Regions from separate parts of the Streptomyces sp. NPDC048416 genome, predicted to be linked through region 1. Evidence: riboswitches for the same ligand, from Rfam matches in the RefSeq annotation. Region 1 holds a riboswitch; the other holds the start of a gene.

Region 1 (4,205 bases):
GGCGGAGGCGCTGATTCAGCCGCCGGCGACCGCCGGGATGATCGACACGCCCGCGCCCTCGGGCGTCGCCGTCTCCAGACCCTGCTCGAAGCGGACGTCGTCGTCGTTGACGTACACGTTGACGAAGCGGCGCAGCTTGCCCTGGTCGTCCAGGACGCGTGCGGCGATCCCCGTGTGGTTCTTCTCCAGGTCGGCGATGACCTCGGCGAGGGTCGCGCCGTCGGCCGTGACCTCGGCCTTGCCGCCGGTGTAGGTGCGGAGGATCGTGGGGATGCGGACGTTCACGCTCATGGTTCGGTACTCCTAGTCGATCGTTCAGCAGTGGTCCGGGCGGCGCGCCAGGCGTCGGGGCTCCGGCGCGTCGTCGGCAAGACGGGTCAGCGGCCGGTCGGCGGGCGGTCGGTGGCCGGTCGGCGGTCACCCGCATCGTCACCGACAGCGGCCCGGCAGGCCGGTACCCGCGCCGTCAAGCGGCACGGGCGCAGCGAGCCGGACCCGCGCCGAGCCGGACCCGGGCCGCCCGGCCGCCAGTCGGCAGAGGCTCAGCGGGCCAGGCCCGCCTCAGCCTCGCCGTCGTCCGGCAAGGACTCAGTGGGCCAGGCCCGCGTCGCGGAAGGCGTCCAGGCTCGGGCGGATGGTTGCCGTCGCCTGGGACGTGGCGGCCACCGCGTCCAGGGTTTTCAGTCCGTCACCGGTGTTGAGCACGACCGTGGTGAGCGACGGGTCGAGGAGGCCGGCCTCGATGAGCTTGCGGGTGACGCCGACGGTCACGCCGCCCGCGGTCTCCGCAAAGATGCCCTCGGTGCGGGCGAGCAGCTTGATGGCGTCGACGATCTGCTCGTCGTTGACGTCCTCCACCGCACCGCCGGTTCGGCGCGCGATGTCCAGGACGTACGGGCCGTCCGCCGGGTTGCCGATGGCGAGCGACTTGGCGATGGTGTCCGGCTTCTGCGGGCGTACGACGTCGTGCCCGGCCTTGAAGGCCGTCGACACCGGGGAGCAGCCCTCGGCCTGGGCGCCGAAGATCTTGTACGGCTTGTCCTCGACCAGGCCGAGCTTGATGAGCTCCTGAAGGCCCTTGTCGATCTTGGTGAGTTGCGAGCCCGAGGCGATCGGGATGACCAGCTGGTCGGGCAGCTGCCAGCCGAGCTGCTCGCAGATCTCGTACGCCAGCGTCTTGGAACCCTCGCCGTAGTACGGACGCAGGTTGACGTTGACGAAGCCCCAGCCCTCGCCCAGCGGGTCGCCGATGAGCTCGGAGCAGAAGCGGTTCACGTCGTCGTAGTTGCCCTCGATGCCGACGAGCTCGCCGCCGTACACCGCGGCCATGACGACCTTGCCCTGCTCCAGGTCGTGCGGGATGAACACACAGGAGCGGAAGCCGGCCCGCGCGGCGGCGGCGCCGACCGCGCCGGCGAGGTTTCCGGTGGAGGAGCAGGAGAGCGTGGTGAAGCCGAAGGCGCGGGCGGCCTCAAGGGCCTGGGCGACGACGCGGTCCTTGAAGGAGTGCGTCGGGTTGCCGGAATCGTCCTTGACGAACAGCTTGCCGGGCTCGACGCCCAGTTCGCGCGCCAGGTTCTCGGCCTTGACGAGCTTGGTGAAGCCGGGGTTCAGGTTCGGCTTGTCGGCCACGTCGGCGGGGACGGGCAGCAGCGGCGCGTAACGCCAGATGTTCTCGGGACCGGCCTCGATCTGCTTGCGCAGCGCCTCGGGGTCGCCGAGCGGCAGGTCATAAGCCACTTCGAGCGGTCCGAAACACAGTTCACAGGCGAAGATCGGGCCAAGTTCGAAACGCTGGCCGCACTCGCGGCAGGAAAGCGCGGACGCCGGACCGAGATCGACCGGGGTGCCGGAAGCAGTACCGGAAGAGGTCGTGGAAGGGGTGCCGGAAGTGGTCTCGGCGGTGGTGCGGCTTTCGGCAGTCTGTGCAGACATGGAGGGAGGCCCTTTCTCCTCATCTTCCTCAGGGCGAACTTCGCCATGAGACGGATTTGGCACCTTCCCTAGCCGGTGGCCTCGTGTCTTGATCGACGTGCGTACGTGATCGACGAGAACCGACTGGAGGGTTGCCGGGGCTTCAACGGGCCGTTTCCCTCTGCCCCTCTGGATGAGCGGTATTCGATTGTCGGCGTGGGGACCCCCGGCATGCGACGGTCCCTCGCGTTGTTCAAGACTGTAACCGAAGCCCTGGACGCTTGAGATAGTCGTCCGAACCGCGAGATGGATCACACAAGGAGGCCGACGACCGTGCTGGAAGAGGTGGAACGCTGGCTGAGCAGGCGTTCCTGGTCCGCGGCCGAGCGGCCGCTGGAGCGGATGCTGGCCGCGAAACACCGTACGGGAACGACCGTCAGCGTGGTGCTGCCCGCGCTCGACGAGGAGGCCACGGTCGGCGAGATCGTGGCCACGGTCCGGCGGGAGCTGATGACCGCTTCCGTGCCGCTCGTCGACGAACTGGTGGTCGTCGACTCCGGCTCCACCGACCGTACGGCCGAGGTCGCGGCCGCCGCCGGGGCCCGGGTCGTGCACCGCGACGCGATCCTGCCTGCGCTGCCCGCGCTGCCCGGCAAGGGCGAGGTGCTGTGGCGCTCGCTCCTTGTGACCAGCGGCGACGTGGTGTGTTTTGTCGACGCCGACCTCAAGGACTTCGACGCGACGTTCGTCTCCGGCATCGTGGGGCCGCTCCTGACCGACCCGGACGTGGACTTCGTCAAGGCGATGTACGACCGTCCGCTCGGCACGGCCGCGGGCCAGGGCGGCCGGGTCACCGAGCTGGTGGCGCGCCCGCTGCTCAACCTCCACTGGCCCCAACTGGCCGGAATCGTCCAGCCGTTGGGCGGGGAGTACGCCGCCAGGCGCGCCCTGCTCGAACGGCTTCCCTTCCCCGTCGGATACGGGGTCGAGCTCGCGCTCCTCGTCGACGCGCTGCACACGGTGGGGCTCGACGCGCTGGCCCAGGTCGACGTGGGCGTACGCAAGCACCGCCACCAGGACGGCCAGGCGCTCGGCCGGATGGCCGCCGCGATCTACCGCACCGCCCAGCTGCGGCTGTCCCGCGGCCACCTCGTACGCCCCGAGCTGACCCAGTTCGAACGCGGCGAGCACGGCTTCGTGCCGCGCACGTACGCGGTGGACACCGAGGAGCGGCCCCCGATGCGGGAGATCGAGGAGTACCAGGTGCACCGGGCGGCGTAACCGGTCCAGAGGGGTGGCTCGATCCCGTCCATGGGGTCGGGCGTACGGGTGTTTGAGGTATTGCGGGGCGGGCTAGGTTCCGCATCATGGTCACCGCGCACACATCCCCCCGGGCTCAGGTCCTCGTCGCGTCCAACCGCGGCCCCGTCTCGTACGTCCTCAACGAGGACGGCTCGCTCGAATCCAGGCGGGGCGGCGGCGGCCTCGTCTCCGGGCTCAGCGCGATCGGCTCCGACGTGGACTCGGTGTGGGTGTGCGCGGCGCTCGGCGAGGGCGACCGCGAGGCGGTGCGGCGGGGCGTGGGCGAGCAGGGCGTCCGGATGCTGGACATCGAGGCGGACGTATTCGCCGACGCGTACAACGGCATCGCGAACTCGGTGCTGTGGTTCGTCCAGCACATGCTGTACCAGACGCCGCTCGAACCGGTCTTCGACGCGGAGTTCCGGCGGCAGTGGGCGTCCTACGAGGCGTACAACCGGGCCTTCGCCGAGGCGCTGGCGGCGGAGGCGGCGGACGGGGCGCGCGTCCTGGTGCAGGACTACCACCTGGCGCTGGTCCCCGGCATGCTCCGTGAGCTCCGCCCCGACCTGCGCATCGGGCACTTCTCGCACACGCCGTGGGCGCCTGCGGACTACTTCCGGATGCTCCCGGACGACATCGCGCGCCAGTTGCTGCGCGGGATGCTCGGGGCGGACCGGCTCGGGTTCCTCACCTGGCGGTGGGCATCGGCGTTCGCGGACGCGGTGGTGCTCATACTGGAGGGCGAGGCGGACCTGATCACCCCGCACGGCGACGGCCGGCGCCGTTTCCGGCACGGGACGAGCGGCGGGCCCACCCGGACGACGGACATCGCGGTGCACCCGCTGGGCGCGGACGGCGACTTCCTGCGGGAGCGCGCGCACCAGGGCGACGTCGAGGAGCGGATGGTCGCGCTGCGCGAGCAGATCGGGGCGGGCCGCAAGGCGATCGTGCGGGTCGACCGCACCGAGCTGTCCAAGAACATCGTGCGC
Region 2 (4,205 bases), on a different contig from region 1:
CAGTCCCGCGCCCCTGTAGGGCACCCCGAACCACCCCTCGCGCCCACCGCGGCGGAGCCGCGCAATGACGCAGTCCCGCGCCTCTGTAGGACACCCCGAGCTGCGCGATGCCGGACAGCATGGGCATCTTCAGCCTGTCCGGCGATTGAGGACGAGCGCCGTTCAGGCGCGGCGGGGTCTGGGGCAGAGCCCCAGGGCAGTGGGGGAGGACGAGGGCCGGCCAGGCGCGGGCGGGGTCTGGGGCGGAGCCCCAGGGCAGTGGGGGACGCCGTACAGGCGCGGCGGGGTCTGGGGCGGAGCCGCAGGGCGGTGGGGCTCAGCGGGGCTGGGCCGCCGGGACGCAGCGGCCGGACTCCGTGCGGTACTGCCACTTCGCGCCCTCGGCCACGAGCCCCCGCACCGCCCCCACAAAACGCTCCACGTGCTCGTCCGGCGTGCCCGCCCCGAAGCTGACCCGGATCGCGTTCAGCGAGCGCTCACCCGGCTCGGCCTCCGGCGCCCCGCACTCCCCCGGGTCCTGCGGGTCGCTGCCGAGCAGCGTGCGTACCAGCGGGTGGGCGCAGAAGAGCCCGTCGCGCACCCCGATCCCGTACTCCGCGGAGAGCGCCGCCGCGAAGTGCGAGCTGTTCCAGCCCTCGACGACGAACGAGATGACGCCGACCCGGGGCGCGTCGTCCCCGAACAACGACAGGACCCGCACCGCGGGGACCTCGGCAAGCCCCGCGCGGACCTTCGCGATCAGGTGCCGCTCCCGCTCGACGAGCGCGTCGAAGCCCGCCTCGGTGAGCGCCTTGCAGGCGGAGGCGATGGCGTAGACACCGATGACGTTGGGCGAGCCGGCCTCGTGGCGCGCGGCCGTCGTGTGCCACTCGACGTCCACGCCGCCGTCGGCGCGCCGGGCGACCTTCTTGGAGGCGCCGCCGCCGGCCAGGTACGGAGCGGACGCCTGGAGCCAGTCCGCGCGGCCCGCCAGCACGCCCGAGCCGAACGGCGCGTACAGCTTGTGCCCGGAGAAGGCGACCCAGTCGACGTCCAACTCCCTTACGGAGACGGGGTGGTGGGGCGCGAGCTGGGCGGCGTCGAGCACGATGCGAGCGCCGTGGGCGTGCGCCGCGGCGGCGAGTTCGCGTACCGGCCACAGCTCTCCGGTGACGTTGGACGCGCCGGTGACGCAGACCAGCGCGGGCCCGTAGGGGTCACGGTCGGCGAGCGCGCGCTCCAGTGTCTCGACGGCCTGCCGCGGGGTGCGGGGCGCGTCCAGGTACGTGACGTGGGCGTCCTGCCAGGGCAGCAGCGAGGCGTGGTGCTCGGTCTCGAAGACGAAGACCTGGCAGCCGGCGGGGAGTGCCTGGGCGAGCAGGTTCAGCGAGTCGGTGGTGGAGCGGGTGAAGACGACCTGGTCACCGGGGCGGCAGTCGAGGAATTCCGCGACCGTGACGCGGCTGCTCTCGAACAGGTCGGTGGAGAGCTGCGAGAGGTAGCCGGCTCCGCGGTGCACGCTGGCGTAGTAGGGGGCGTACGCGGCGACGTCGTCCCAGACCCGCTGGAGGGCGGGCGCGCTCGCCGCGTAGTCGAGGGCGGCGTACGTCACCTCGCCGCCGGTGACCAGCGGCACGGTGACATCGCGGCCGAGCACCGGCAGCGGCGCCGCACAGCAGGGCTCGGCGGTTTCGACGACAGCGGCCTCGACGACGGCGGACTCGATGACGGTGGGGGCGGCGACGGCGGGGGCGGCGGGGCGTGCGGACATGGCGGTATCTCCCAGCAGGGCAAGGCGAGTCGGCTTCGGACCCCGGGTACGGCAGCGCGGCCCCGTCCCGAAGGGGAGGGCTCAACTGCGGTGCTGTGCACGGGGGTTGTCCTCAGACACGCGGCACTCAGGCGGCTGCGCGGAGGAGGGTGAAGAAGGGGCGGTACGCCCTATCGCATTCGCTTGCTCACGAGACTGCTCCCTTGAGGACCAGGACCCCAGGGCTGTGACATCACGCGATGTCCAGGGGTCCGCGCTTGCCGTGGGCCTTGCTGCCCACGACCTGGTCTTCACCCGGGGCACCCCGCCACGGACGGAGGGTTGCCGGACAGCGAGCCGGGGCCTAAATCGCTGTCACTCATGACCTTGAACAGCATCCTGCCACACGTCGCCGCGTGCGCAAGGCGCAGTCCGCGATCCGGACTGCGCCTCACGTCACATCAGGGTCCGGCCGATGGCGTACGGCTCACGCGTTGCTCGCCGCGACCCAGCGCTCCAGGGTCCGCCCGGCCGCCCCGGAGTCGATGGCCTCGGCGGCCCGGGTCATCGCGGCGCCGAGCTGTTCGGCGAGCGGGCCGCCGCCGGGTCCCAGGGCGACCAGCGCGGCCGCCGAGTTGAGCAGCACCGCGTCGCGCACCGGCCCCCGCTCCCCGGCGAGGAGCCGGCGGACGATCTCCGCGTTCTCCGAGGGGTCGCCGCCGCGCAGGGCCTGGATGGGCACGATCTGGATGCCGACGTCGCGCGGGTCGAAGGCCTCCTCGCGCACGGCGCCGTCACGCACCACCCAGACCCGCGAGGTGGCGGTGGTGGTGAGCTCGTCCAGGCCGTCGTCGCCGCGGAAGACCAGCGCGGACGAACCGCGCTCGGCGAGCACGCCCGCCACGATGGGAGCCATCCTCACATCGGCGACCCCGGTCGCCTGGGCGCGTACCTTCGCCGGATTGGTGAGCGGGCCCAGCACGTTGAAGGTGGTGCGGATGCCCAGCTCCTTGCGGGCGGCGGCCACGTACCGCAGGGCGGGGTGGAACGTCACCGCGAAGCACATGGTGATCCCGGCCTCCTCGGCCACCTCCACCACCCGCTTCGGCGACAGTTTCAGATTGACGCCGAGTTTTTCCAGGACGTCGGATGCGCCGCTGGCGGAGGACGCGGCGCGGTTGCCGTGCTTGACGACCTTGGCGCCGGTCCCGGCCACCACGATGGCCGACATGGTGGAGATGTTGACGGTCTTGGCGCCGTCGCCGCCGGTGCCGACGATGTCGACGCTGGGCCCCGGCACCTCGATCAGGTGGGCGTGCTCGTACATGGTGCGCACCAGACCGGTGATCTCGGCGATCGTCTCGCCCTTGGCGCGCAGGGCGACCATGAAGCCCGCGATCTGGGCGTTGGTCGCCTCGCCGCTCATGATCTGGTCCATCGCCCAGGCCGTCGCGTCCTCGCTCTGGTCGGCGCCGCTCAGCAGTGAGTCCAGGACACCCGGCCAGGAGTAGGCCGCCACGGTGTCGCCTCCGGTGGGGGTAACAGCGCTCATGCTCGCTCCTGGTGGTCACAAGGGACGGGGGTGGTCACAAAGGACGGGATACCGCCCGTCAGCCTATCGACAGGCGCCGGGCGGTCCGCGCCCGTGCCCGCAGTGCGGACGCCGTGAAAAGACTCCGGCCCGGCCCCCGTGAAGGGGCCGGGCCGGAGCCTCGGTTGTGGCGACCGTCAGGTCAAGCGGGGATCAGTGGTGGCCGTGGCCGCTCGTGATCTCCTTGTACTCCTCGGCCGTCGGCTTGGGGATCTGGTTGCCCTCGCCGTAGTAGCCCTTGCTGAGCTTGGCGCGCAGCTTCTGCGTCCGGGAGACCTTGCGGACGACACCGTTCTCGTCGACCGTCGGGCCGATCTCGGCCGGCTTGTACTGCTCGTGCGCGGTGAGCTTGTAGCGCGCAGCGGCGTCCAGCGGCTCGTGGATCTCGACGAACTCACCGTGCGGCAGCCGCTTGATGATGCCGGACTCGCGTCCGTGCAGCACCTTCTCGGCGTCGCGCCGCTGCAGACCCAGGCAGACCCGCTTGGTGGCGATGAACGCCAGGACCGGAGCGACGAAGAACGCGATCCGCACGAACCAGGTGATGACGTTGATCGAGAGGTGGAAGTGGGTCGCCCAGAGGTCGTTTCCACCACCGATCAGCAGCACCATGTACCAGGTGATCCACGCGACACCGAACGCGGTACGGGTCGGCGCGTTGCGCGGCCGTTCCGCCATGTGGTGCTCGCGCTTGTCGCCGGTGACCCAGGACTCGATGAACGGGTACACCGCGATGGCCGCCAGGACCAGCGGGAAGACCAGCAGCGGGATGAACACGCCCAGGACGAGCGTGTGGCCCCACAGGTTGATCTCCCAGCCCGGCATCACACGGATGAGGCCTTCGGGGAAGCCCATGTACCAGTCGGGCTGGGCGCCGGTGGAGAC

Evidence for each region. A riboswitch is a leader RNA that binds a small molecule or an ion and turns the genes downstream of it on or off. The one in region 1 is predicted to bind S-adenosylmethionine.
Region 2: it holds a riboswitch for S-adenosylmethionine, as region 1 does, so the genes downstream of both, ACGFW5_RS18600 (aminotransferase class V-fold PLP-dependent enzyme) here and thrC (threonine synthase) in region 1, are expected to answer to the same signal.

What each region holds. Positions count from the first base shown of each region.
Region 1 is NZ_JBICXU010000021.1:76,417-80,621, reverse strand. Features, by position in the region: gene ACGFW5_RS24200 (MoaD/ThiS family protein) at 16-291, opposite strand; gene thrC (threonine synthase) at 589-1,935, opposite strand; SAM riboswitch class I at 1,952-2,114, opposite strand; gene ACGFW5_RS24190 (glucosyl-3-phosphoglycerate synthase) at 2,248-3,195, shown strand; gene ACGFW5_RS24185 (trehalose-6-phosphate synthase) at 3,282-4,205, shown strand, end outside.
Region 2 is NZ_JBICXU010000013.1:45,925-50,129, forward strand. Features, by position in the region: gene ACGFW5_RS18600 (aminotransferase class V-fold PLP-dependent enzyme) at 317-1,750, opposite strand; SAM riboswitch class IV at 1,999-2,116, opposite strand; gene trpD (anthranilate phosphoribosyltransferase) at 2,217-3,281, opposite strand; gene ACGFW5_RS18610 (cytochrome bc complex cytochrome b subunit) at 3,474-4,205, opposite strand, start outside.